Regions from separate parts of the Allobosea vaviloviae genome, predicted to be linked through region 2. Evidence: predicted binding sites of a transcription regulator. Region 2 holds the regulator's gene; the other holds the start of a gene.
The links. Region 2 encodes PhoB, which activates phosphate uptake and scavenging genes when phosphate is short. Its sites were predicted from a motif close to TGTCATNNANCTGTCAT; they were not measured.
Positions count from the first base shown of each region.

Region 1 (14,207 bases), 2.0 Mb from region 2:
CTGTTCGCCTTGCACCGGCGCATGGACCCGGTGATCGACACGACCGAGATCGCCAAGGAAATCGGCGCCAGGGTGCGCGAGGAGCTCGATTACATTCGCGAAGCGAAGCATATCGCGCTTTATCACGAGATCCTGGCCGATACGCCGGAGGTGCGGGTGCCCCGGCTCGAAGCCTCATTGTCGACGCGCAGGCTCCTGAGCATGCATTGGCTCGAGGGCAGCCCGATCCTGTCCCATAAGTCGGACGGCCAGGAGGCGCGCGACCGGATCTCGACGGCGATGTTCAAGGCCTGGTGGCGGCCCTTCAGCCATCACGGCGTCATCCATGGCGATCCGCATCTGGGTAACTACACGGTCTTCTCAGAGGGTGACACGCCGGCGGGCATCAACCTGCTCGACTATGGCTGCATCCGCATCTTCCCGCCCAGTTTCGTCGGCGGCGTGGTCGATCTCTATCGCGGCCTGCTGGAGGGCGACGCCGCCCGCGTCGTGCACGCCTATGAGACCTGGGGCTTCAGGGGGTTGACCAAGGATCTCGTCGACACGCTGAACATCTGGGCGCGTTTCATCTACGGGCCGCTGCTGGAGGACCGGACGCGCCGCATCGCCGAGGATGTCAGCCCGGCTGAGTATGGCCGCAAGCAGGCCTTCCAGGTGCATCAGGCCCTGAAGCAGCGCGGGCCGGTGACGGTGCCGCGCGAATTCGTCTTCATGGACCGCGCCGCGATCGGGCTCGGCGGCGTCTTCCTGCATCTCGACGCCGAGCTGAATTTCCATCGCCTGTTCGAGGCGGAGATCGAGGGGTTTTCGACGGGAGGGATCGCCACGACCCAAGGTAAGGCTTTGGCCCGCGCTAAGCTCATTGCGTCGTCAGTTTGACTGCCGTTGTGGTCTTTCAATCGATTAGACTCGACTGTTCTCGCAATTTTATGTCGTGAAGTCCGGAAATCCGCCTAATAAACAGGCTCATTTCCGGTGACGATGCGTTGCCGACCCATCGCGGGTGCGCTACAGGGCAAGAGGATTTTCTTCAATCTCGGGAACCACCCATGGCCGATCACGGGCATCACGCCACCGACATTCCGCAGATGGACTACGCCGAGCATGAGCGGACCTATCAGGGCTTCATGCATTTCGCCGAGGTCGGCACCGTCGCCTGCCTCGCCATCGTCGCGGCGCTGGCGGTGGGCGGCACCAAGCATGCCTGGGGCGTCGCCCTCATCGGTACGCTGCTGACGCTGGTCGGCACGGTTGTCGGGATCGCATCGAAGTCGATTGCCTGGAAGGCTCCGGCCGTTCCCTTCGCGCTGATGATGGTCGCGCTCGTTCTCCTGTAAGATCCGCCTCCGCCAAGCCTGAAAGGCCTCGCCCTGCCATGCGCATTGCTGTGCCAGCCGAAACGCAAGGGGCGGAAACCCGCGTCGCCGTGACGCCGGAGACCGTCCGCAAGTTCATCGGCCTCGGGGCCGAAATCGTGGTCGAGAAGGGCGCCGGGCTCGCTTCCGGCATCAATGACGCCGATTACGAGGCGGCGGGCGCGAGCATCGCCAAGAACGCCAAGGATGCGCTCAAGGGCGCGGCGATCGTGCTCAAGGTGCGCCGCCCGGCCGAATCCGAGATCGCCGGCCTGCCGTCCGGCGCGCTCGTCGTCGGCATCATGGACCCTTATGGCAATGAGGCTGCGGTCGAGGCCCTGGCCAAGGCCAAGGTCGCGGCCTTCGCGATGGAGTTCATGCCGCGCATCACCCGCGCGCAGGTCATGGATGTGCTCTCCTCGCAGGCGAATCTCGCCGGCTATCGCGCGGTGATCGACGGCGCGGCCGAATATGGCCGGGCGTTGCCGATGATGATGACGGCGGCCGGCACTGTCCCTGCTGCGCGCATCTTCATCATGGGTGTCGGCGTCGCCGGCCTGCAGGCGATCGCGACGGCGCGGCGTCTCGGCGCGATCGTGACCGCGACCGATGTGCGCCCCGCCACCAAGGAGCAGGTCGAATCGCTCGGCGCGAAGTTCCTGGCCGTCGAGGACGACGAGTTCAAGCAGGCGCAGACTGCCGGCGGCTACGCCAAGGAAATGTCCAAGGAATACCAGGCCAAGCAAGCCGAGCTGACGGCGAGCCACATCGCCAAGCAGGATATCGTCATCACCACCGCGTTGATCCCGGGGCGTCCCGCGCCGAAGCTGATCTCCAAGGCGATGGTCGAGAGCATGAAGGCCGGTTCCGTGATCATCGATCTCGCGGTCGAGCGCGGTGGCAATTGCGAACTCGCCAAGCCCGGCGAAATCGCGGTTACCCCCAATGGCGTCAAGATCGTCGGCCATCTCAACGTGCCCGGCCGTTTGGCCGCGACCTCGTCGCAGCTCTACGCCAAGAACCTCTTCGCCTTCGTCGAGACGCTGATCGACAAGAGCGCGAAGACGCTCGCCGTGAACTGGGACGACGAATTGGTGAAGGCGACCGCCCTGACCAAGAACGGCGCGGTGATCCATCCGAATTTCGCGCCGAAGCCCGCGCCTGTCGTCGAGGGGAGCGTCTAACATGGCCAATCCGACACCCGAACAGGCACTCGAACAGGCCCGCTCCGCCGCCGCGCTGGCGAAGCAGGCGGCCGAGCTCGCCGAGAAATACGCCGAGCAGGCCGCTGCGGCGGCAAGCGTCGCGACAGGTGTCGATCCGACGGTGTTTCGCCTCGCGATCTTCGTGCTCGCGGTCTTCGTCGGCTATTACGTGGTCTGGTCGGTGACGCCGGCGCTGCACACGCCGCTGATGTCGGTCACCAATGCGATCTCCTCGGTCATCGTCGTCGGCGCGCTGCTTGCGGTCGGCGTCCAGGCTGCTCCGGCGCTGGGCGACGGTCCGGTCTGGGCCAAGCTCTTCGGCTTCGTGGCGCTGATCCTGGCTTCGGTGAACATCTTCGGCGGCTTCCTCGTCACCGAGCGCATGCTTTCGATGTACAAGAAGAAGGGCTGAGCGCCGATGGCCGCCAATCTCTCCGCCCTGCTTTACGTCGTCTCCGGCGTCCTGTTCATCATGGCCTTGCGGGGCCTGTCGCACCCGACCACGTCCCGTCAGGGCAATTTCTACGGCATGGTCGGGATGGGCATCGCCATCCTGACGACCGTGGTGTTCTTCCCGCCATCGGGCTTCTCCGGCTGGTTCCTGGTCGTGCTGGGCATCGCCATCGGCGGCGGCATCGGCGCCTATATGGCCCGGCGCGTGCAGATGACGCAGATGCCGCAGCTCGTCGCCTTCTTCCACTCGCTGGTGGGTCTGGCGGCGGTGCTGGTCGCTGCGGCTGCGCTCTATGCGCCGGGCGCCTTCGGCATCGGCGAGGTCGGCCATATCCATGGCGGCAGCCTGTTCGAGATGGGGCTCGGCGTCGCCATCGGCGCGATCACCTTCACCGGCTCGATCATCGCCTTCCTCAAGCTCGACGGGCGCATGAGCGGCAAGCCGATCATGCTGCCGCAGCGCCATGGCATCAATATCGGGCTCGGCGTCGCGCTCGTCGTGCTGCTGCTGGTCCTCATCAAGACCGAGAGCCATGTCGTATTCTGGCTGATCGTGCTGGTCTCGTTCGCGCTCGGCGTACTCCTGATCATCCCGATCGGCGGCGCGGACATGCCCGTCGTCGTCTCGATGCTGAATTCCTATTCCGGCTGGGCTGCGGCAGGCATCGGCTTCACGCTCGGCAACATGGCGCTGATCATCACCGGCGCGCTGGTCGGCTCGTCGGGCGCGATCCTCTCCTACATCATGTGCAAGGCGATGAACCGGAGCTTCATCTCCGTCATCCTCGGCGGTTTCGGTGGCGACGATGCTGCGGCCGGCGCGGCCGGGGCGGTCGAGGCGCGGCCGGTCAAGCAGGGTTCTGCCGACGACGCCGCCTACATCATGAAGAACGCCGCCAAAGTCATCATCGTGCCGGGCTATGGCATGGCGGTGGCGCAGGCCCAGCATACGCTGCGCGAGATGGCCGATCTGCTGAAGAAGGAGGGCGTCGAGGTGAAGTACGCCATCCATCCGGTGGCGGGCCGCATGCCTGGCCATATGAACGTGCTGCTGGCCGAAGCCAACGTGCCCTATGACGAGGTCTTCGAGCTTGAGGACATCAACTCGGAATTCGGCCAGGCCGACGTCGCCTTCGTCATCGGCGCGAATGACGTGACCAACCCCGCCGCCAAGACCGACAAGGCCTCGCCGATCTACGGCATGCCGATCCTCGACGTCGAGAAGGCCAAGACCGTGCTCTTCATCAAGCGCGGCATGGCGGCTGGCTATGCCGGTGTCGAAAATGAGCTGTTCTTCAGGCCCAACACGATGATGCTGTTCGGCGATGCCAAGAAGGTCACCGACGACATCGTCAAGGCGATGGCGCATTAGGCGCGGCCGTCATTCCTTTGTCGCGAAAGGCCGGCTTCGTGCCGGCCTTTTTCGTTTGGAGCCCAAGTCTTATTTGGAGCCCATGTCTTGTTTGAAGCCCATGTTTCATTTGGAGGCCATGCCGTGACGCTCTCCATCCGCCCGATGCTGGCAGGCGACCGACCCGCCGTGTTGGCGCTGCTGCTCGAACTGACGGCCCATGAGGCGACCTTGAGCGCGGAACGCGCGACCGGGCCCGCTGCCGCCGCAGCCTGCCTCGCCGACGATGCGGAAAAGGCCGCCGAGCATGGCGGCGCCCAGATCGTCGCTCAGCAGGGCGATGAGGTCGTCGGTTATCTGGCGCTGCGGCTCGGGCGCATCGGCCCCTTCGTGCACGAGCATTTGCGCGACCACGTCTATATCGAGAACATCGTGGTCGCGGCCGCTTGCCGGGGAACCGGGATCGGGCAGCTCCTGCTGGCGGAGGCCGAACGCTTCGCCCGCGGGGCCGGCTGCAAGGTGCTCCATCTGAGCGTCATGGAGGGCAACGACATGGCGCTGACCGCCTATCGCCGTGCCGGTTTCGGCAGTTTCGCGCTGGAAATGGCCAAGGTTCTCGACTAGGGGCGTGGTTCGGAGCCAATGCGGGGCTCCAGACCGTCGCGAGACCGCCATGGTGGCGGGGGAGAGTGATCGGCATGAAACTGCTCGGCCGCCTCCTGCTCGTCGCCTGCGCCCTCTATCTCGCCGGGCTGGCCGTTCTCTTCGTCAGGCAGCGCGACCTGATGTATCCGCGCAATCCGGTGCGTGCCGATATCGCTTCGGCGAACCTGCCGGGTGCAATGGAGGTTCCGCTGACGGCGGCTGATGGCGAGCGGCTGGTGGCCTGGCTCGTGCCGCCACGCGCGGGCAAACCCGTGCTGCTGTTCTTCCACGGCAATGCCGGCAATTTCGGTAGATCCATCCGCCAGGCCCGTTTCCGGGCTCTGACGGAGGATGGCACCGGCCTCTTCGCCGTCAATTATCGCGGCTATGGCGGTTCCACCGGCAGCCCGACGGAGGAGGGCATCCATCTCGATGCGCGTGCCGCCTATGGCGAGGCGGCGGAGCGCTTCGGGGCTGCGCGGCTGGTCGGCTATGGCGAATCGCTCGGCACCGGCGTCGTGCTGCAACTGGCGGCGGAGGTGCCGCTCTCGGCGGTCATCCTGGAAGCACCCTATCTCTCGACGGCGGCGGTGGCGCAGGGGGTCTATCCCTACGTGCCGATCCGGCTCGTCATGCTGGATCAGTTCCGCTCGGAGGCCGTGATCGGGCGGGTGCGTGCGCCGCTGCTTGTGCTGCATGGCGAGCGCGACGGCGTGATCCCGTTCAGGCAGGGGCAGGCGCTTTACGAGATGGCGAACCCGCCCAAGCGCTTCATCCGCTTTCCGGCGGGCCACCATGAGGATCTACCGGCCCAAGGCTCGGTTCCGGAGGTCAGGCGCTTCCTCGCGGATGCGGCGAGCGGTGGTGTGGCGGGCGCTGAGAGCCGCACGGTCGAATAGGGAGCAGCTCAGCTCCGGAACAGGCCGCCGCCCAGCCCGCCGCCGCCGAGGCGCGACTGGCCGGCGCGGGCGGTTGTGTTGTTGCCGTCGAGGCTCAGTGCGCGCTGATAGCTTTCGCTCGCCTCCGCCTTCTTGCCGAGCTTCTCATAGGCGAGCCCACGCCCGGCCCAGGCCTCGGCGTTACGGTTGTCGACATTGAGCGAGGCGGTGAAGTCCTCGAGCGCGGCGTCATATTTGCCGACAGCGATCAGGCTCTGGCCGCGCGCCGTGTAGGGCGGGGCGTTGTAGGGGTTACGGTCGATCACCGAATCGAAATCGGAGATCGCGTGCTGATGCTGGCCTTCCTTCTGGTAGACCAGCCCGCGTGCGTGGAAGGCCTCGGCGGATTCAGGGTTCAGGCGGATAGCGGTGTTGAGATCGGCCAACGCCTGCTGGCTGTTGCCTTGCTGGCGCAGCAGATTGGCGCGCCCGACATAGGCCGGCCCGTAATTCGGATTGGCGGTGGTGGCGCGGTTGAAATCGGCAAGGGCGGCATCGTTGCGCCCGCTCTGGCGCAGGGCCAGCGCGCGATTGGTGTAGGCCGAGGCGAGATTCGGGTCGATCTGCACCGCCTTGGTGAAGTCGGAGATCGCGTCCGAGAAGCGGCCGACCCGGGCATAAGCCGCGCCGCGCGTGTTGTAGGCGTTGGGGTCGTTCGGATTGCGGGAGACGACCTCGCTCAGCGAGCCGATGTTCACGCTCGCGTCGGCGGAGGAGTTGGTGTCGATTTCCGCCACTGCCGGCTGGGAACCGAGGCTGGAGACGGTATCGCAGCCTGCCAACGCCAAGGTGATGCTCGCTGCGGCCAGCCAGTTCCTGCCGCGATCCATGCTTTGCTTCATCGGTCCTGGTTTCCGTGCCTTGCCTGTCGCACGCGGCGGTTTGCCGTTCGCGACCTGATTGCGCCCCCCAACCGACAGTGCGCTGCGAAAGAAACAACGCCTGCATTGTGCCAAGACTTGGTTAACGGCGCTCGAAAAGCAACAGCGCCCGGAGCGGGCTCCAGGCGCGGTTTGGGTCTTGTCAATCTTTCCTGCGTGCGGCGGCCGCTGCCGCCGCACGCAGGAAAATCAGGGGCGCTTGGGCTTCACCGGCGCGGGCAGGAGGCCTTCGCGCTGCAGCTTCTTGCGCATCAGCTTGCGGGCGCGACGCACGGCTTCCGCCTTTTCGCGCGCCTTCTTCTCGGAAGGCTTCTCGTAATGGCCGCGAAGCTTCATCTCGCGGAAAACGCCTTCGCGCTGAAGCTTCTTCTTGAGAGCGCGGAGAGCCTGATCGACATTGTTGTCGCGAACGAGAACCTGCACGTGAGTGTCCGTCTTTAGCGGGTTGGTCTAAAAAGTCGGGCGAACGGGCCTGCCAGGCAGGTCGCTCGAAGGATCGTGCGGATAACAGAAATCAATCCGGCTGTCCACGCCGCGATGCAGCGAAAATGCGCGAAAAATCGAGCTTCGCGCGCCTTTGTGCTCCGGAGCCGGATGATTTCAGCTGGGATCACAGAGTGATCCCAGCTGAAATCTGAATCCGTCTCTCATCTAAGAGTGAGAGCAGGATCAATGCGAAAAACCGGTGCCCACTTTTTCGCATCCTGCTCTGGCTCAGGCTTTTTCGGGCGTGACCCGCGTGACATGGCCCATCTTGCGGCCCGGACGGGCGTCGCGCTTGCCGTAGAGGTGCAGATGCGCGCCGGGCTCGGCCAGCAGATCGCGCCAGCGCAAGGCGGCGACGCCGATCAGATTCTCCATCTCGACACGGCCGCGCCGCGCCGCCGAGCCGAGCGGGAAGCCGCAGACGGCGCGGACATGCTGGTGGAACTGCGAGGTCTCAGCACCTTCGCTGGTCCAATGCCCGGAATTATGCACACGCGGCGCGATCTCGTTGACGATCACGCGCTCGGCCGCGCCCTCGCCGACCACGAACATCTCGACCGCGAACACGCCGATATAGTCGAGTGCGTCGGCGATCCGCCGCGCGGCCGCAATGGCGGCCTCGCCTGTCTTCGGCGACAGCTGCGCCGGCACGCGGGTGAAGGCGAGGATATGGTCGCGATGCTCGTTCTCGCAGACGTCGAAGGCGGCGAATGCACCGTCGGCACCGCGCGCCGCGACGACCGAAACCTCGCGCGTGAAGGGCACGAAGCCTTCCAGGATCGCGGAGAAATGGCCGATCGCCTCATAGGCTTCGGCGAGGTCGCTGCCGGCGGCGATCTTGACCTGGCCCTTGCCGTCATAGCCGAAGCGCCGCGTCTTCAGGATGCTGGGGCGGCCGAGATCGGCGACGGCGGCCTCGAGATCAGCCAGCGAATCGACGGCGCGGAATGGGGCCACGGCCAAGCCCAGCCCGGCGACGAAGCTTTTCTCGCTGAGCCGATCCTGCGTCACCGCGAGCGCGCGCGCTCCGGGGTGCAGCGGTGTGCGCGCCGCCAGGAAGGCGGCGGTTGCGGCCGGCACGTTCTCGAATTCATAGGTCACGACGTCGACCGCATCGGCGAAGCGCGCCAACGCCGCTTCATCCTCATAGTCGCCGACGGTATGGCGGGCCGCCACGTCGAAGGCCGGGCTGTCGGGCTCCGGCGCGAAGATATGGGCGCGGATGCCGAGATCGGCGGCGGCGAGCGCGAGCATGCGGGCGAGCTGGCCGCCGCCCAGGATGCCGAGCATGGCACCGGGAGCGAGGCCGCTGGAATCGGGCGTGCTCATTTTTCGTCCTTCGCGGGGCGCGTCTCGTCCTTCACCGGATGTTCGGCGATCGCCGCGCTCTGGCGGGCGCGGTAGGCGTCGAGGCGCTTGGCGAGCGCCTCGTCGCTCAGCGCAAGCACGGCTGCAGCGAGGAGAGCGGCGTTGACCGCGCCGGCGCGGCCGATGGCGAGCGTGCCGACCGGGATGCCGGCCGGCATCTGCACGATCGAGAGCAGGCTGTCCTGACCCGAAAGCGCCTTCGATTCGACCGGCACGCCGAAGACGGGCAGAGGGGTCAAGGAGGCGGTCATGCCTGGCAGGTGAGCTGCGCCGCCGGCGCCTGCGATCACCACCTTGAAGCCTTCGGCCTTGGCGCCGCGGGCGAAGGTGAACATCCGGTCGGGCGTGCGATGGGCGGAGACGATGCGCGCATCATAGCCGATGGCGAGCGCGTCCAGCGTCTCGGCGGCATGGCGCATCGTCGCCCAGTCGGACTGGCTGCCCATGATGATGGCGACGGCGGGGCTGGTCTGGGCCATGAAACGGATCGCTTCCGGAGCTTCGCGGCAGAAAGAGCCTGATGTTACCCGAAAACCAGGATCCGCTTTTCGCTAGGGCGGACCTTTGGCTCGGCATCCTGCTCCGAGGACAAGGAAGCGCGCGATCTAGACCACGCAACGCTGCGGAAGCAAGCGGCGAATCGCCGTTATCCTTGCTCAGGCGATGATATCTGGGGTCAAAGCGTCCTCGATCTGGGCGATGCGATCCTTCAGATAGAGCTTGCGCTTCTTCAGGCGCTGCACCTGGATCTGGTTGACTGCACCGACCCGCTCCAGCGCGTCGATGGCGCTGTCGAGGTCGCGATGCTCCTCGCGCAGTCGCGCCAGTTCCGTCGTGAATGCCTCGACCTCGTCAGGGCTGAGCTCGAATCCCATGAATCCATCTCGTGATCGCCGCAATCGGGCGCGACTATGCTGAGACGCCGCACGCGCCGCAAGAGCGCGGAGCCTGTGGCGGAGGCAGGAGCGCATCATATTCGCGCCTTCCGAGACATAGGCGGTTCACGATCACAGAATCTCATGGTGCGGCGCGAGATTGCCCCGCAGACGTGAAGCCGGCTCTGTGTCAGACTATCTCGTCAATCGGTCATCAGGAGGATCCAGATGTCGCTGCAGACCCATCTCGTCGAGCTCCAACGGAAGCATCGTCAACTCGAAGAAGCCATTGCGCAGGCCGTATCGAGCCCGTCCTCGGACGATCTCAGTGTGGTCGAGTTGAAGCGCAAGAAGCTGATGCTGAAGGAAGAGATCGAGCGGGTACGGCAGACGATGCCGGACCGAACTCTGCATTGAGGGCCTAAGGCGGGCCATTAGCGACCCGTTCTGGAGATTCTATTTCATCAGATCAGGCCGGCCCCGAAAGGGGCCGGTTTTTCATTGGCGAAGCCCGGCGGAAGCGGGCCGTCCCCAGATGGCGTCGAAATCCCCGCCGGCGGAGTGCGGGAGGGCCGGAACTTCTTTCTGCGTCGGATGTTGAGGGGGCGTGCGGAAGCGAGGGAGGCTGTCTTGGGTATCGTCTGGACCATCATCGTCGGTTTCATCGCCGGCATCGTCGCGAAGTTCATCATGCCGGGCCCGAACGAGCCTTCAGGCTTCGTGCTGACGACGATCCTCGGAATCATAGGGGCTTTCGTCGCGACTTATCTCGGCCAGTCGCTCGGCTGGTACGCGCCGGGCCAGGGAGCGGGGCTGATCGGCGCCATTGTCGGCGCGATCGTCGTGCTTCTGGTCTGGGGCATGATCAGCGGCCGCAACCGCGCTGTCTGATCGGCGCGATTTCATCCCGAAACAGGAGTTAGTGCCGTGAGTGATGACAACAGCAGCGGCGGCTTTCCGTCGATGACCGCCCTTCTCGGACTTCTTGCCGTCGCCGGCTACCAGAACCGCGACAAGATCGCCGAATGGCTCGGCGGGCGAGGTCAGCCTGATGCCGGGCAGGTCGCCGGGCAAGTCCCTGCGCCGCAGCAGGGGCAGGCTGGAGCCGCGCCCCAGGGGAGTGGCGGCCTTCTCGGCAGTCTCGGCGGCCTGCTGGGTGCCGGCGGGGCCGGGGCTATGCTCAATAGCGGGCTCGGCGAACTCGTCGACCGCTTCAAACAGGCAGGGCAGGGCGACAAGGCCGATTCCTGGGTGCAGCCGGGTCCCAACAAGGCGGTCGCGCCGGGCGATCTGGAGCAGGTTCTCGGGCCCGAGGCTCTCGACGCGATCGCGCGTCAGACCGGGCTGTCGCGCGCGGAGCTGCTGGAACGGCTTGCGCGCGTGCTTCCGGAGGCGGTCGATCGCTACACACCCGACGGCAGCCTCAGCCGCGCCCCGGCTTAAAGCGCCATCGATCGAGGTGGGCGCCGCTTGGCGGCAGGGTTTCGCCGCCCATCGCTCCGGCGCCGTTTTGCCCCGTTCGGCCACTCCGGCCGAACGGTGGGAGTTCTGCTGTAGCCTTGCCGATAGAGGCAGCGCAGGGTTCAGAGCGCGCGCGCCATCTCCCGCAACCTGAACTTCTGGATCTTGCCCGTCGAGGTCTTGGGCACCTCGACGAAGACCACGGTGCGCGGGCATTTGAACGAGGCGAGCAGGCCCTTGCACCAGGTGATGATCTCGGCCTCGGTCACGCTCTGTCCCGGCTTGAGCTCGACGAACGCGCAAGGGGTCTCGCCCCATTTCTCATCGGGCCTGGCCACCACGGCTGCCGTCTGCACGGCCGGGTGCTTGTAGAGCGCGTCCTCGACCTCGATAGAGGAGATATTCTCGCCGCCCGAGATGATGATGTCCTTGGAGCGGTCCTTGAGCTGGATATAGCCGTCGGCATAGCGCACGCCGAGATCGCCAGTGTGGAACCAGCCGCCTTCGAAGGCCGCCTTGGTCGCCGTCGGGTTCTTGAGATAGCCCTTCATCACGACATTGCCGCGCATCATCACCTCGCCGAGCGTCGTGCCGTCATGCGGCGCCGGCTCCATCGTCTCGGGATCGCGCACGTCGAGGCCTTCCAGTGCCGGGTAACGGACGCCCTGACGCGCCTTCAGCGTCGCCTGATCGGAGGCCGGCAATGCGTCCCAGTCCCGGTTCCATTCGTTGACGACCGCCGGGCCGTAGCATTCGGTCAAACCGTAGAGATGGGTGACCTCGAAACCGGCTTGCTTCATCGCGCCGAGCACGGCTTCCGGCGGCGGGGCCGCGGCGGTGAAGAAGGCGACCTTTTGCGAGAAGTTGCGCTGCTCCTCCGGCCGGGCATTGAGCAGCGTCGACATCACGATCGGCGCGCCGCAAAGATGGGTGACGTGGTGGTCGGCGAGCGCGTCATACATCGCCTTGGCGCGGACCTGGCGCAGGCAGACATGGGTACCGGCCAGGATCGAGATCGTCCAGGGAAAGCACCAGCCGTTGCAGTGGAACATCGGCAGCGTCCAGAGATAGACCGGGTGCCTGCCCATGCTGCCGGTGATGACATTCGAGGTGGCGAGCAGGCTCGCGCCGCGATGATGGTAGACCACGCCCTTGGGGTCGCCGGTGGTGCCGGAGGTGTAGTTCAGCGCGATCGCGTCCCATTCGTCCGATGGCATCGTCCAGGCGAAATCGGCGTCGCCGGTTGCAAGGAAGTCCTCGTATTCGATCGCGCCGACGCGCTCGCCGGGCCCGTCATAAACCGGGTCGTCATAATCGATGACGAGCGGCTTCACCGTGCACAGCGCCAGCGCCTCTTTGATCGTCCTGGAGAATTCGCGGTCGGCGATCACGACCTTGGCCTCACCATGGTCGAGCGAGAAGGCGATGATCGCGGCGTCGAGCCTCGTGTTCAACGTGTTGAGCACGGCGCCGCACATCGGCACGCCGTAATGGCATTCGAGCATGGCAGGCGTGTTGGGCAGCATCGCTGCGACGGTGTCGTTCTTGCCGATGCCGTGCTTCGCAAGTGCCGAGGCGAGGCGGCGCGCGCGGGCGTAGAACTCGGCATAGCTGCGGCGCAGCGGGCCGTGGATGATCGCGGCCTGCGCGGGGAAGACGCTCGCGGCGCGCTCCAGGAAGGTCACAGGCGTCAGCGGCTGGAAATTCGCCGGGTTGCGGTCGAGGTCGGTGTCATAGGCGCTGGTGGTCATGGTGGCGTCGTCTCCCTCGGCCGTGCCGCAGCCTTAGCCCCTGCTAGCCTAGAGCCGGATGATTTCAGCTGGGATCACCAAGTGATCCCAGCTGAAATCTGAATCCGTCTCTCATCTAAGAGCGAGAGCAGGATCAATGCGAAAAACCGGTGCCCACTTTTTCGCATCCTGCTCTTGCGGGTAATCCATCCCTTTTTCCCAGAGGGCGCAATCAGCGCGGGCTTCAACCCAAGAGATGCAGCCCGCGCACGCCGTCGAAGACGAGCTTGCCCCCGACTGCGAGCAGCAGCCAGTAGATGATCGTGTAGAAGCGCTCGGCCGGCACGCGGCGCACCAGCCAGACGCCAGCGATGGTCGAGACGATCGCGACCGGAAACAGCGCAGCCGAGGCGGTGAGGTTCGCCGTGGTGAACTGCCCGAGCGCGAGATAGGGGCCGAGCTTGATCAGGTTGAGCATGGCGAAGAAGATCGCGCCCGTGCCGACGAAGACGGCAGGGGCCAGGCGCTGCGGCATGACATAGATCTGGAAGGGCGGGCCGCCGGCATGGGCGATCATGCTGGCGAAACCGCAGAGCGCGCCCCAGAACGAGCCGGCGAGGTAGCTCGCCTGCGTCACCGGCGCTGCCGCTTTGCCGTCGCTCAGCATGCGGCGCAGTGCGAAACCCATCGAGATCAGCCCGATCGCGAGCCCCACGGCCGCGTCCGAGACTTTTGCCGCCAGCAGATAGCCGGCGAGGATGCCCAGCAGCGCGCCGGGCAGCAGCGTTGCGAGATTGCGGCGGTCGAATTCGCGGCGATAGGACCAGACCGTCACCACATCCTGCGAGATCAGCAGCGGCAGCATGATCGCCGCCGCCTGGACCGGCGAGACGACGAGCGCCATCAAGGGCAGGGACAACAGGCCGAGCCCCGAGAAGCCGCCTTTCGACAGGCCCATCAGGATGACGGCGGGCACCATCGCGGCGAAGAAGGCAGGATCGAGGATCATCAGCCCGCAGTGCTCGCCGCGGCGCGGCGCAAGGACGGCACGGGGGATTCATTGCTGGGCGAAAGTCTGACGGCCAGACGCTTGCGCCAGAGGGGGCGAATGCTCACGATCCCGCCCAAAATAAGCCTCCTGCCGCTGCCGGTTGATCTGCGGGGTGTAGGCCAGAACAGGGCGAAGAGGATACGCGTTCCATGAATGCCCCACATGCAAGCGGCTATGCCGAGACCTATGCCCGCTGGCAGGCCGATCCGGAGGGATTCTGGGCGCAGGCCGCCCAGGCCGTCGAATGGATCAAGCCGCCCAAGGCGATTTTTGACGCGACGCAGGGAGCCTATGGCCGCTGGTTCCCCGATGCGAGCTGCAACACCTGCTTCAACGCGCTCGACCGGCATGTCCGCGACGGCCGGGGCGCACAGCCGGCCTTGATCCATGACAGCCCGCTCACGGGGA
Region 1 is NZ_CP017147.1:6,084,476-6,098,682, reverse strand. Features, by position in the region: gene BHK69_RS28295 (ABC1 kinase family protein) at 1-879, shown strand, start outside; gene BHK69_RS28290 (aa3-type cytochrome c oxidase subunit IV) at 1,050-1,337, shown strand; gene BHK69_RS28285 (Re/Si-specific NAD(P)(+) transhydrogenase subunit alpha) at 1,376-2,539, shown strand; gene BHK69_RS28280 (NAD(P) transhydrogenase subunit alpha part 2) at 2,541-2,972, shown strand; gene BHK69_RS28275 (NAD(P)(+) transhydrogenase (Re/Si-specific) subunit beta) at 2,979-4,385, shown strand; gene BHK69_RS28270 (GNAT family N-acetyltransferase) at 4,509-4,988, shown strand; gene BHK69_RS28265 (alpha/beta hydrolase) at 5,063-5,908, shown strand; gene BHK69_RS28260 (tetratricopeptide repeat protein) at 5,917-6,789, opposite strand; gene rpsU (30S ribosomal protein S21) at 7,018-7,251, opposite strand; gene BHK69_RS28250 (5-(carboxyamino)imidazole ribonucleotide synthase) at 7,543-8,643, opposite strand; gene purE (5-(carboxyamino)imidazole ribonucleotide mutase) at 8,640-9,161, opposite strand; gene BHK69_RS28240 (YdcH family protein) at 9,339-9,557, opposite strand; gene BHK69_RS28235 (YdcH family protein) at 9,786-9,974, shown strand; gene BHK69_RS28230 (GlsB/YeaQ/YmgE family stress response membrane protein) at 10,188-10,448, shown strand; gene BHK69_RS28225 (YidB family protein) at 10,521-11,000, shown strand; gene BHK69_RS28220 (acyl-CoA synthetase) at 11,141-12,769, opposite strand; gene BHK69_RS28215 (sulfite exporter TauE/SafE family protein) at 12,993-13,757, opposite strand; gene BHK69_RS28210 (propionyl-CoA synthetase) at 13,949-14,207, shown strand, end outside.
Region 1: BHK69_RS28235 (YdcH family protein) is a predicted target of PhoB. The motif match lies at 9,756-9,772, and genes of this name have one in related genera.

Region 2 (14,207 bases):
GGTCTCGGCCATCGCCCGCTCCATCGAGCCGGTGATGTGGTCTGCGTAGAGGATGACGCGGCCGTCGACATTGCGGGCGGCGCGGCCGATGGTCTGGATCAACGAGGTCTCGGAGCGCAGGAAACCCTCCTTGTCGGCGTCGAGAATGGCGACGAAACCGCATTCGGGAATGTCGAGGCCCTCGCGCAGCAGGTTGATGCCGACGAGAACATCAAACGCTCCAAGGCGGAGATCGCGAAGAATCTCGATGCGCTCGATCGTGTCGATGTCGGAGTGCATGTAGCGAACACGCACGCCGTTCTCGTGGAGATACTCGGTCAGGTCCTCCGCCATGCGCTTGGTCAGCACGGTGACCAGGGTGCGGTAGCCCTTGGCCGAGACCTCCTTGATCTCGTCCAGGAGGTCGGCGACCTGATGTTTTGCCGGGCGGATCTCGACCGGCGGGTCGATCAGGCCGGTCGGGCGGATGACCTGCTCGGTGAAGACGCCGCCGGTGCGGTCCATCTCCCAGCTGCCCGGCGTGGCCGAGACATGCACCGATTGCGGGCGCATCGCGTCCCATTCCTCGAAACGCAGCGGCCGGTTATCCATGCAGGAGGGCAGGCGGAAGCCGTATTCCGCCAAAGTCGCCTTGCGCCGAAAGTCGCCGCGATACATGCCGCCGATCTGCGGCACGGTGACATGGCTCTCATCGGTGAAGACCAGCGCATTGTCGGGCAGGTATTCGAACAGGGTCGGCGGCGGCTCGCCCGGCTTGCGGCCGGTGAGATAGCGCGAATAATTCTCGATGCCGTTGCAGGAGCCGGTGGCCTCGATCATCTCGATGTCGAAGGTGCAGCGCTGGTCGAGCCGCTGCGCCTCGAGATAGCGGCCCATCTTGTTGAGCTCGTCGAGGCGGCCCCGCAGCTCCTCCTTGATCGACTTCACGGCCTGAGTCAGCGTCGGGCGCGGCGTGGTGTAGTGCGAATTGCCGTAGACCTTGACGAATTCGAGGTCGGCGGTCTTCTGGCCGGTCAGCGGGTCGAACTCCGAGATCTGCTCGACCTCGTCGCCGAACAGGCCGATGCGCCAGGCGCGGTCCTCATAGTGGGCCGGAAAGAGTTCGATGACATCGCCGCGCACGCGGAAGGAGCCGCGGACGAAATCGCCAAGGGTGCGCTTGTATTGCAGGGCGACGAGATCGGCGATGAGCTGGCGCTGCTCGATCTTCTCGCCCAGCTTGATGCCGAAGGTCATCGCCGTATAGGTCTCGACCGAACCGATACCGTAGATGCACGAGACCGAGGCGACGATGATGACGTCGTCGCGCTCCAAGAGCGAGCGCGTGGCGGAGTGGCGCATGCGGTCGATCTGCTCGTTGATCGAGCTTTCCTTCTCGATGAAGGTGTCCGAGCGCGGCACATAGGCCTCGGGCTGGTAGTAGTCGTAATAGGAGACGAAATACTCGACCGCGTTGTCGGGGAAGAAGCTCTTGAACTCGCCATAGAGCTGCGCGGCCAGCGTCTTGTTCGGCGCCAGGACCAGCGCGGGACGCTGCGTCTTCTCGATGACTTGCGCCATGGTGAAGGTCTTGCCGGAGCCGGTGACGCCCAGGAGCACCTGGTCGCGCTCCTGGCGCGAGATGCCGTCGACGAGATCGGCGATCGCGGTCGGCTGGTCGCCGGCGGGCTCGTATTCCGAATTCATCCGGAAGCGGATGCCGCCTTCGGATTTATCGGGGCGCGGCGGGCGATGCGGCGTCCAGGCCTTGCCGGGATCGATGAAGGGGCTGCCGGTCTCCAGCAGCGTCTGCAGCGACTGCGCCGTCAGGCTCGCGGCGGTCTCGCCCTCGACGCCGTCAAAGGCGGAATCGGCCTTCTTGCCGATCTTGCGCTTGGGAGCGCCGTCGCCGGGCCGGGCCTCGGGCTCGTAACCGGCCTGCGGTTGGTCGCTGAAGCCGGCGGCGCCGCCCGGGACCGCATTGCCGCGGTTGATCGCCGGGTTGAGCAGATCGGCGAGATAGCCTTCCAGCGGCTTCAATTCCTGGCGCGAGGCCTTGGAATTAGGCGTGCGCGCGCTGGCCGGCTTCTTCGCGGGCTTCGTCTTGGCGTCAGGGGCGGAAGTTTTGGCGTCAGGGGCGGAAGTTTTGGACATGGCGGCAATATGGGACGGAAGCCTCCCAAGCGCGAGAGGGCAAGGCGCATGGCAGGCCGCATAGCTGACAGGAGATGGCAGGAGAAGATGGCCGTGCGGCGCGCCTCCGTGCCTTACGCGCAGAGCCGGCCCCGCCTAAAGGCTCGGTCTTGCTGAAGGCATTGACTCCCCGAGACGCGCTGCAACAATACGGTTATAATGCGGCCATTGGGGACCGTCATGTCGGGACAACACTTCGACACCGGACGAGACGCGCTCGATTTCATCGATGTGCTGACGCGTCTCAACGACCCGCAGACGATCATCTCCTCACTGCGCGACAAGCTCGCCAGCTTCGGCTTCCACGCCTTCCTGATCACCGGCCTGCCGGAGACCGGCGACAGGATCGCCCCGCTCGTGCTGTTGAATGGCTGGCCCGACGGCTGGTTCGAGCTCTATGTCCGGCAGAACTATGCCGATGACGACCCGATCGCGGCGCATTGCAAGACCACGACGAACCCGTTCGTCTGGGACGAGGTCTATCGCCAGGAGGTCGCCAGCGCGCGCCAGCAGGAGATCATGCGGCGCGCCAGCGACTTCAAGATGATCCACGGCTTCTGCGTGCCGATCCACAATGAGGACGGCTTCAAGGCCGTCGTCACCATGGCCGGCGACAGGCCCGACCTGTCGCGGCAGTCCCGCTCCGCCATCCACCTGATGTCGCTCTATGCCCATGCCAAGGCCGAGGCCGCCATGCACGGCACCCAGGGCCATTGCCTCACCGTGCGGGAGCGCGAGGTCCTGACCTGGATGGCTGTCGGCAAATCGACCGAGGGCGTCGCGGAGGTGCTCAATATCCGCGCCGGAACCGTCGAGGCGCATTACCAGAACGCTGCCCGCAAGCTCGGCGCCCGGGGCCGCACGCGCACGGTGGTCGAGGCGCATCTGCGCGGCGAGATCCAACTTTAGTCTACAGCCCAACGAAAGCGCTGGCACTCCCGGAAAACCGGGATTCCGCCCGGCGCGGATCGGCAGAAAATTCTTCCTCACGCCGCTGAGGAAGAACTCATGATTCACATCATCGACGCCTCCAATCGCCGGCTCTATGCCGACCAGATCGAGGAACATTTCCGCATCCGGCACCGCATCTATGTCGAGGAGCGCCGCTGGATGGAGCTGGAGCGCCCCGACGGACGCGAGGTCGACCAGTTCGACACCGACGACGCGGTCTATCTGCTGGCGCTGAAGGAGGGCAAGGTCATCGGGGGCTCCCGCCTCGTGCCGACGCTCGGCCCGCATCTGATGAGCGAGGTCTTTCCCTACCTCGCCAATATCCGCGGCCTCCAGCGTGGCCCCGACATCGTAGAATGGACCCGGATCTTCGTGGTTCCCGAGTATCGCGGCCGCGAATCCACCGTGCTGCACACCGTCCTCGCCGGCATTCTCGAATACTGCCTGGAGCAGCATTTCAGCGCGATCACCGTCGTGATGGAAACCTGGTGGATGCCGCGCTTCCTGGAGCTCGGCTGGGAGGTCAAACCGCTCGGCCTGCCGACGATGATCGACGGCATGTCCTGCATCGGCACGATGATCAGCGTGACCGAAGAGGCTTGGCGCAACACGCTGGCATTCAAACGGATTGCGGCCCCGACATTGGTCGACCGGCGGCATGGGCCGCACATCACCGAGGAAAGGCGAACCAACCATGTATGACGAGCACAGCTATTCGGCCTTATCCTCCGAGGAACGGCAAGACCTCGGAAACGCGCTGGCGACCCTGATGACGCTGATGGAACGGCACCGGGGCTACACCCCGCTGCTGGAAGCAGCGTCCCATTTCGACCTCCCCGACGATCTCTGGCTGCTGACTCAGGTCATGGGCCTGGACGATGCCGGGCGCTCGGCGCTGGTGCAGCTCTTCCTGCTGACCAATGGGGCGATCCAGGCCAAGCCGTTGAGCCAGGACGCCGTCATGCTGGTAAGCCACGATCTCGGCGCCATCTACGAGCGGGCCCGGGACCGCGAGCGCGGGGTGGCCTCACCTCACGACGCGTGACGAAGGGGCAGACCTAGGGGCAGGCGGGAGAAGCGCACTCGCTTGTCCCATGTCTCCCGGAGCCAGATGTCTCCCGGAACCACGCCGTCATCCTGGCCGAAGCGAAGCGGAGCGCCGGGATCATCGGAGGGCCGATCCTTTGACGGACCTGGCTCTACGATGGATCCCGGAGCTACGCGGCTCCGCCGCTTGTCCAGGATGACGTGGAGGTTCTGGAGCGAGATTTCTTGCTCAGCTTACCCTCGCGCCAGCCAAGCCTCCAGCCCCGCCGCCGCCGCGATGCCGGTGGCGAAGCAGGCCTGCAGCAGGTAGCCGCCGGTCGGGGCTTCCCAGTCCAGCATCTCGCCGGCAACGAAGACGCCGGGCAATGCCTTCAGCATGAAATCGGGGGTGACCGCACCAGCTTCGATGCCGCCGGCGCTCGAAATCGCCCGCGTGATCGGGGCGAGGCCGGTGAGTGTGAGGGGAGCGGTCTTGATCAGCGCCGCCAAGGCCGCTGCGTCCTCAGGCAAGCGCGGGCTCGCCTCGCGCAGGAGCGCGATCGCAGCCGGCGACAGGCCCGCCGCCTTGCGCAGATGGTTGCTCAGCGTCTCGCCCTTGCGACGCTTCGCCAGACGCTCAACGAGGCGGGCGGTCTCCATGTCGGGCCGCAGGTCGAGCGTGACCGCCGCCCTGCCCTGGCGCAGGATCGCCTCGCGCAGCAGGCCCGAGAGCGCATAGACCGCGCCGCCCTCGATACCGTCGGCATCGATCATCGCCTCACCGGTGGCCTGACGCTCACCGAAGCGAATGACGATGCGCTTCAACGGCGCGCCACTGAAGCGCTCGCGCATCGTCGCCGACCAGGCCACCGTGAAGCCGCCATTGGCCGGCAGCAGCGGCGCGACGGTGACTCCGCGCTCCACGAGTCGAGGCGCCCAGCCGCCATCTGAGCCAAGGCGCGGCCAGCTCGCGCCGCCGAGCGCCAGCAAGGTCGCGCCGGGCCGGATCGTCTCGACCCCGCCGTCGCGGGTCTGGAAGGCGAGCGCGCCATCGGCGCTCCAGCCGGTCCAGAGCCTGCCCGGAGCGAATGTCACGCCTTGCCCTTCCAGCCGGCGCAGCCAGGCGCGCAGCAGAGGCGAGGCCTTCATCGCCTTGGGAAAGACGCGCCCGCTCGTGCCGATGAAGCTGTCGGCGCCGAGACCGTCGGCCCAATCGCGCAAAGCCTGGGGCGGGAAGGCGCGGATCGCCGGTTCGAGCCAGGCCTGCGCGCCGCGATAGCGCGTCAGGAACTGATCCAGCGGTTCGGAATGGGTCAGGTTCAGCCCACCGCGGCCGGCAAGCAGGAATTTACGCGCCGGCGAGGGCATGCGGTCATAGACCGTAACGGCGTGGCCGGCGGCGGACAGCCGCTCGGCGGCGATCAGGCCGGAGGGGCCTGCGCCGATGATCGCGATGGATTTGTTTTGCATCGGGAGGGCTTGGGGCCGGCGGGCGCGCGGGTCAAGCGCGATCGTCCATGCTCGGGCTTGACCCGCGCATCTCATGCCGAACCGAATGGCGCTTCATGCGGCTGGAGATTCTCGGGTCAAACCCGAGAATGACGCGCGCTTTCAGCCCCGCGCGAAAGTCTCGTCGAAAGCGTAGCCCGCGCCGCGCACGGTGCGCAGCGGGTCCTTGGCGTCACCGGGCGTGATCGCCTTGCGCAGGCGCCCGACATGAACGTCGACCGTGCGCTCGTCGATATAGACGTCGCGACCCCAGACGGCGTCGAGGAGTTGTGCGCGGGAATAGACCCGGCCAGGCGCCTGCATCAGGAATTCGAGCAGGCGGAATTCGGTCGGGCCGAGATGCAATTCCGCGCCGGAGCGGCGGACGCGGCGCGTCGTGCGGTCGAGCTCGAGATCGCCGGCCGCGAGCAGCCCGGCGACATGGCCAGGCTTCGCCCGGCGCAGCAGCGCCTGGATGCGCGCGATCAGTTCAGGCAGCGAGAACGGCTTGACCACGTAGTCGTCAGCACCGGTGGCGAGGCCGCGCACGCGCTCGGTCTCCTCGCCGCGGGCGGTGAGCATGATGATCGGCACGCGCTCGGTGTCGCGGCGCGTGCGCAGGCGGCGGCAGAGCTCGATGCCCGACAGGCCCGGCAGCATCCAGTCGAGCAGGACGAGGTCGGGCGTGTGGTCGCGCAGATGCAGTTCAGCATCGTCGCCGCGCGCGACGCTGTCGACCTCGAAGCCCTCGGCTTCGAGATTGTAGCGCAGGAGCAGGGTGAGCGGCTCCTCGTCCTCGACGATCAGGATGCGTGCGGGCATGTCTCGGTTCCGTTCTTGGCATTCAGCCGACACACACCGTCATGCTCGCCCTTGTGGCGAGCATCCATGTCTTGAACACAGGTCTCGACCGGCGAAGACGTGGATGGTCGGGATGATCCTCGGGACAAGCCCGAGGACGACCCTGACGGGAAAGGTGCCGGTGCGTTCATTCCATCAGCTCCCCGTCACCGCCTCGACATTGATGTCGGTGGTGTCGAGCTTCGGGCGGTTGAGATCGAGCGACTCGCCGGTGACGAGATAATGGATCGTCTCGGCGATGTTGGTGGTGTGATCGCCGATGCGCTCGACGTTCTTGGCGCAGAACAGGAGATGCGTGCAGAAGGTGATGTTGCGCGGATCTTCCATCATATAGGTCAGCAATTCCCGGAAGAGCGAGGTGTAGAGCGCGTCGATCTCGTCGTCGCGGCGCCAGACCTCCATGGCCTTCTGTTCGTTGCTCGCGGCATAGGCGTCGAGCACGTCCTTGAGCTGGGCCTGGACGAGGCGGCTCATATGCTCGAGCCCGACCACGGCGCGATGCGGCGGCTGGAACTGGCCGGAGATCGCGACCGCGCGCTTGGCGATGTTCTTGGCGAGATCGCCGACGCGCTCGATGTCGGCAGCGATGCGGATCGCCGAGATCAATTCACGCAGGTCGTTCGCCAGCGGCTGGCGCCGCGCGATGGTCAGGACCGCGCGCTCCTCGACATCGCGCTGCAGGTTGTCGAGGCGCTGGTCGGCGCTGATCACCTTCTGGGCGAGCGTGGTGTCGCGGCGCACCAGCGCCACGGTGGAATCGCCGAGCATGCGCTCGGACATGCCGCCCATCTCGGCGAGGCTGCGGCGCAGCGCCTCGAGTTCGGCGTCGTAGGAGCGGACGATATGGTCGGTCATCGCGGCGGATCCTCTGGAAGCGAAAACAGGGTTCGACAGTCAGCCGAAGCGGCCGGTGACATAGTCCTGGGTCTGCTTCTTGTGCGGGTTCATGAAGATGGTGTTGGTCGGCGCGAACTCGATCACCTCGCCAAGATACATGAAGGCGGTATACTGCGAGATACGCGCCGCCTGCTGCATGTTGTGGGTGACGATGACGATGGTGAAATCGGTCTTGAGCTGCTCCAGCAGATCCTCGATCTTGCCGGTCGAGATCGGATCGAGCGCCGAGGTCGGTTCGTCGAACAGGATCACCTCCGGCTTCTGCGCGATGGTGCGCGCGATGCACAGGCGCTGCTGCTGGCCGCCCGACAGGCCCATGCCCGAGGCCTTGAGCTTGTCCTTGACCTCGTCCCAGAGCGCCGCGCGGCGCAGCGCGCCCTCGACGCGATCGTCGAGCTCCGACTTCGGCGGCTTCTCATAGAGCCGGATGCCGAAGGCGACATTGTCGTAGATCGACATCGGGAACGGCGTCGGCTTCTGGAAGACCATGCCGATGCGCGAGCGCAACTCGTTCACGTCGACATCGTTGGAGATGACGTTGCGGCCGTCGAGGATGACCTCGCCGGTGGCGCGCTGCTCAGGGTAGAGCGAGTAGATGCGGTTGAAGATGCGCAGCAGGGTCGACTTGCCGCAGCCCGAGGGGCCGATCAGCGCCGTGACGTGGCGGTCGCGGAAATCGAGATTGACGCTCTTCAGCGCCTTGTGCTCGCCGTAGTAGAAATCGAGGTTCTTGACCGCGATCCGGACGGGGGCATCGGCGTCGAGTGATTGCGGGCTCAGTTCCAGGGTCGAAAGCATCGAAGGGTTCCTTCGGATCGGACGCGACGAATGTCAGAAGCGACGTATTGTTTGAAGCGACGGATTACTTGGAGCCGCGCACGATGCGGCGGGCGATGAGCGAGAGCACCAGGATCGACATGGTGATGATCAGCGAGCCGGCCCAGGCGAGCTGCTGCCAGTTCTCGTAAGGCGCCGAGGCGAACTGGTAGATCGTCACCGGCAAGTTGGAAACGCCGCCCGAGAGAGAGGGCGAGAACCAGAAATTGTTGTTCAGCGCGGTGAAGATCAGCGGCGCGGTCTCGCCGGCGATGCGGGCAAGAGCGAGCAGGATGCCGGTGACCATGCCGGATTTGGCCGCCCGCCAGGTGATCGAGGTGATCACGACGGAAGGCGGCGCGCCGAGCGCCGAGCCGGCCTCGCGCAGCGGCCCCGGAACCAGGCGCAGCATGTCCTCGGTGGTCCGCACGATGACCGGGATCGCGATGATGCCGAGCGCCACGCCGCCGGCCCAGCCGGAATAGCCGCCCAGAGGCTCGACCATGATGACGTAGACGAACAGGCCGATCAGGATCGAGGGCGCCGAGAGCAGGATGTCGTTGATGAAACGGATCAGGTCGGCGAGCTTCGAGCCCTTGCCGTATTCGGCGAGATAGGTGCCGGCGAGCACGCCGATCGGCGTCGCCACCACGATGCCGAGGAAGGTCAGCACGATCGAGCCGACGATGGCGTTGGCGAGGCCGCCGCCCTCCGAACCGGGACCCGGCGTGATCTGCGTGAAGGTCGCGACGGACAACCCGCCGACGCCCTTCACGATCAGCATGCCGAGAATCCAGAACAGCACGAAGATCGCAAGGCCGGTGAAGCCGGCCGCGATGATGCGCATGAGTTTATCGGCCGTGCGGCGCGACTGGCGGACGCGGCCCCATTCGGCATGGGGCAGCGGGCGGACGGTGGAGGGTGTCGTCAGGCTCATGACCGGGCTCGCTCAGTAGGCTTTGACGCGCGACACCAGGATGCGCGCGATGACGAGGACGACGAAGGTGACGAAGAACAGGATGCAGCCCAGCGCGATCAGCGCATTGAGTTGCAGGCCCATGGCCTCATTGAACTCGTTGGCGATGCGCGAGGCGATTGTCGAGCCGGGATCCATGATCGAGGCCGAGAGCCGGTTGGCGTTGCCGACGACGAAGGTCACCGCCATGGTTTCGCCCAGCGCACGGCCGAGGCCCAGCATGATCGCGCCGATGATCGAGACGCCGGCCTGCGGCACCAGCACATGGCGCACCACCTCCCAGGTGGTCGCGCCGATACCGTAGGCGCTCTCGCGCAGCACGGACGGAATCTGGTCCAGCATGTCGCGGGTGATCGAGGCGATGAAGGGGATGATCATGAAGGCGAGGATGATGCCGGCCGTGAGGATGCCGAGGCCGGAGGGCGAGCGCGAATACAGCACCGTGCCGACGATAGGCAGGCCTTCGACGATGTTGGAGAGCGGCACCTGCACATAGGCTGCAAACAGCGGCACGAAGACGAACAGGCCCCACATGCCGTAGATGATCGAGGGCACGGCGGCGAGGAGTTCGATCGCGGTCGAGACCGGCTGCTTGAACCAGGGCGGTGCGAGCTGCGTCAGGTAGACGGCGATGCCCAGCGACAGCGGCACGCCGATGACCAGCGCCAGAAGGGCGGTCGAGAGGGTGCCGACGATGGCGGGCCAGGCGCCGTACTGGTCGTTCTGCGTGTCCCAGACGCTGGAGGTCAGGAAGCCGAGCCCCATCTCGCGGAAGGCCGGCCAGCCGCCCATGATCATCGACAGCATGATGCCGGCGAGCAGGACGAGGACGAACAGCGCCGACAGGAAGCTGGCGTTGCGGAAGATGATGTCGAAGGTGCCCTTGGGGGTCTTTCGCTGGGGCGCAGCGCCGGGAACGGTCATGTGGTCGGTCACGGCGGTCATCCGCGGGTACTCCGGTATCGTTGCCGAGGCTTCCCAAGCCGCTTTATCGGCCTGAGCAACCTCAGCCCTCATCCTGAGGAGCGCCGCAGGCGCGTCTCGAAGGATGAAGGCTGAGAATAACGTGGCGAAGCAGGGAGCCCGCTTCGCCTTGTCGCGCTCCGATCAGAAGATCGGCTTGCCGGCCGGGTCGGTGACGCCCTTCCAGGCGTTGCGGACCTGATCCTTGACGGCGGTCGGCAGCGGCACATAGTCGAGGTCGAGAGCGAGCTTGTCGCCGTTCTTGAAGGCCCAGTCGACGAACTTCAGCGCGGCCTGCACCTCTTCCGGCTTCTCCGGCTTGGCATGGACGAGCAGGAAGGTCGCGGCCGTGATCGGCCAGGCTTCGGCGCCCTTCTGGTTGTTCAGCGAGATGCCGAAGCCGGGAGCCTCGTTCCAGTTGGCGTTGGCGGCGGCGGCCTGGAAGGCCTTGTCGTCGGGGGCCGGGTAGTTGCCGTCGGCGTTCTGGATCAGCGCGAAGTTGAGCTTGTTCTGCTTGGCGTAGGCGTACTCGACATAACCGATCGAGTTGGCGACCTGCTTGACCGAAGCCGAGACGCCCTCATTGCCCTTGCCGCCGATGCCGACGGCCCACTGGACCGACTGGTTGGCGCCGACCTTGGACTTCCAGTCAGCCGAAACCTTGGAGAGGTAATCGGTGAAGACATAGGTCGTGCCCGATCCGTCCGAGCGATAGACCGGGTTGATGTTGGCGTCGGGGAGGGTCACGCCGGCGTTGAGCGCGACGATCTTGGGGTCGTTCCACTTCTTGATGTCGCCCATATAGATCGCGGCGATGATCGGGCCGGTCAGCTTGAGCTTGCCGGCCTCGACGCCGGCGACGTTGATCGCGGGAACGACGCCGCCCATCACGGTCGGGAACTGGATCAGGCCGTCCTTGGTCAGGTCCTCGCCCTTGAGCGGGGCGTCGGTGGCGCCGAAGGCGACCGTCTTGGCCTTGATCTGGCGGATGCCGCCACCCGAGCCGATCGACTGGTAATTGAGACCGATATTGGTCTCCTTCTTATAGGCTTCAGCCCATTTGGCGTAGATCGGGAAGGGGAAAGTCGCGCCGGCGCCGGTGATGTCGGCAGCCTGGACCGCGCCGGACAGCCCGATTGAGGCGGCCGCGAGAATGAGAATTTTGCGCATTGAGATGTCCTCTCTGGATCGCACGTTCAGCGGCCCCGTCAGAACACCTTCTGTGTGACAGACGGATGACATCCTGTCATCAAAGCTGTCACAAACGATTCAGGACGGGCTCCGAGGCGCCGGTCCGAGGCGCGGAAAGATCGCCTTGAAAGTCGCGCCCTGCCCCAGCAGGCTCTCGATGGTGAGGCGCCCGCGATGGCGCAGCACGATGTGCTTGACGATGGCCAGGCCAAGGCCGGTTCCGCCCGCTTCGCGGCTGGCGGCGGTGTCGACCCGGTAGAAGCGCTCGGTCAGGCGCGGCAGGTGTTCGGGCGCGATGCCGGGCCCGTCATCGCGCACGCTGACGCTGGCCTCGGTCGCGCCATCGATGACATCGATCGCGACCTCGCCGTCCCTACGGCCATATTTAATGGCGTTCTCGACCAGATTCTCCATCAATCGCAGCAATTCGTCGCGGTCGCCGGCGACCTTCACCGGCTGCTCGGGCAGCGACAGGCGCAGATTCACATTACGCTCGCGCGCCATCAGCGTCAGCGAATCGACGATCTCGCGCGAGATGCCGGCGAGATCGACCGGGGTTTCAGGCGCCAGATGGGCGCGCAGCTCGATGCGCGAGAGCGAGAGCAGATCGTCGACGAGGCGCGCCATGCGCAAGCCCTGCTCGCGCATGATCGTCAGGAAGCGGTCGCGCGCGCCGGCATCGTTGCGAGCGGGGCCCTGCAGCGTCTCGACGAAGCCGAGCAGCGAGGCCAAAGGCGTGCGCAGTTCATGGCTGGCATTGGCGACGAAATCGACCCGCATGCGCTCGGTGACGCGCTGCTCGCTGAGATCCTCGAAGGTCAGCAGCAAGGAGCGACGCCCGCCCGCGGTCCGCAACGCCGCGATATGGATCCGAAAGGTGCGTTCGACCGGCACGCGCTCGACCAGTTCGATGACGCGGCGCCCGCCCTGGCTCGAGACCTGCTCCATCGCCCCGATCAGATCGGGATCGCGCATGACGAGCGTCAATTGCCGGCCCTGGTCGAGCGCCGGGATCAGCGCATTCATCGCCGGGCTCAGCGCCTGGACGACGCCTTGCGCGTCGAGCAGGACGACGGCCGAGCCGAGCGCCCCGATCAGGGCGAGCGTGGCGGGGGCATTGGGGTCGACAGTCTCGAACATCGGACGCGGCACCTTGCGCTGTCCTCTCGCCACCGAGGCAGGCGCGAGAGCCGGACGACGCGAGAGGATGCCTTCCTGATCGGATCGCCGGCGCACGTCAATTCCCCTGACCGCGCACACGGGTTAGCTTGCCAGCCAAGGACCAGGAGAAAACAGATGGCCAAGCGCGTGTCCATGACGAAAGCGAAGACCGCCGGCACGAAGGTGCCCAAGCGCGTCATCGCCAAGAGCCTCGCCAAAAGCCTTGCTAAAACGGACCCAGCCAAGACAAAGCCGCCGGCGCCCACGAAGCGGAAGAAGGCCGAATCCGACGCCTTCGACATCGAAGCGGAGACCTTGCCCCAGCGCATCGTCGACGCCGCCTTCCGCAGCGGCGGCTACCCCCATGACAAGCGCATGAAGCGCAAGCATTACGACAAGGGGATGGAGCCGCTGCAGATCGAATTGCAGAAGCTCCTCGCCTGGGTGCGCGAGACCGGCGAACGCATAGTCATCGTGCTCGAAGGCCGCGACGGCGCCGGCAAGGGCGGCGCGATCACCCGCTTCACCCAGCATCTCAATCCGCGCCAGGCGCGCGTGGTGGCGCTGTCGAAGCCCTCCGACACCGAGAAGGGGCAATGGTATTTCCAGCGCTATGCCGCGGAAATGCCGGCGGCGGGCGAGATCGTGTTCTTCGACCGCTCCTGGTACAATCGCGCCGGCGTCGAGCGCGTGATGAGCTTCTGCACGCCCGACCAGACCGACGCCTTCCTGCGCGAGGCCCCCGTCTTCGAGGGCATGCTGGCGCGCGACGGCATCCGCATGATCAAGCTCTTCCTGACCATCGGCCGCGAGATGCAGATGACGCGGCTGCATGCGCGCTGGCACGACCCGCTCAAGCGCTGGAAGCTGTCGCCAATCGATTTCGAGGCGATTCCGCGCTTCGACGCCTATTCCGAGGCCTTCGACGAAATCCTGGAGCGCAGCTCGACGTCATCGGCGCCCTGGAGCGTGCTGCGCGGCAACGACAAGTTCCGCACCCGGCTCAACGCCATCCGCCTCGTGCTCCAAGCGGTCCCCTACAAGGACAAGGACGAGGCGGCGATCGGCGAACTCGACCACAAGATCACGCTGACCGCAGCGCGCTATCTCGACAATGGTGGAGAGGAATAAGCGGCATCCAGGGACGTTGGAGAGATTCAGCGCTCCCGCCGCCTGATCCGCCGGATCATCTCGTTCAGCGCCAGCAGAACGAGCGCCAGGATGAAGGGCAAAAGGTAATAGGCGATGCGGAAGAGCAGCAGCGCGCCAAGCACACCCTCGTAAGGCAGGCGGCTCAGCGCGACCAGCATCGTCGCCTCGAAGACGCCGAGCCCTCCCGGTGCGTGGCTGGCGATGCCGATCAGGCAGGCGAAGACATAGACCGCGAGGAAGCTCGGATAGTCGATATTGTGCCCACCCGGCAGCAGGACGAAGAGCACGGCCGCGGCCGCACAGACCTCGCAGGCGCCGAGGCACATCTGACCGAGCGTGATCCCCAAGCCCGGCAGCGGCAGGTTCCAGCCGCTGACGCGGATGGTGCGCTCGCCGCTCGCGATCCAGGCGAGGTAGCCCAGCGTGCCGAGCGCCACCGCCGCGCCGACGCCCTGCACCACCAGCGGCGAGGTGCGCGCCAGCCGCGCAACGCCCTCGGAATCGTAGAACAGGCAGGCGCACAGGATCGCGCCGAGGCCGAGCCAGAAGGTCA
Region 2 is NZ_CP017147.1:1,742,158-1,756,364, reverse strand. Features, by position in the region: gene uvrB (excinuclease ABC subunit UvrB) at 1-2,133, opposite strand, end outside; gene BHK69_RS08185 (helix-turn-helix transcriptional regulator) at 2,353-3,081, shown strand; gene BHK69_RS08180 (acyl-homoserine-lactone synthase) at 3,181-3,825, shown strand; gene BHK69_RS08175 (hypothetical protein) at 3,818-4,168, shown strand; gene BHK69_RS08170 (TIGR03862 family flavoprotein) at 4,405-5,619, opposite strand; gene phoB (phosphate regulon transcriptional regulator PhoB) at 5,761-6,459, opposite strand; gene phoU (phosphate signaling complex protein PhoU) at 6,634-7,353, opposite strand; gene pstB (phosphate ABC transporter ATP-binding protein PstB) at 7,393-8,193, opposite strand; gene pstA (phosphate ABC transporter permease PstA) at 8,258-9,148, opposite strand; gene pstC (phosphate ABC transporter permease subunit PstC) at 9,161-10,132, opposite strand; gene pstS (phosphate ABC transporter substrate-binding protein PstS) at 10,295-11,320, opposite strand; gene BHK69_RS08135 (ATP-binding protein) at 11,420-12,577, opposite strand; gene ppk2 (polyphosphate kinase 2) at 12,638-13,633, shown strand; gene BHK69_RS08125 (lysylphosphatidylglycerol synthase domain-containing protein) at 13,660-14,207, opposite strand, start outside.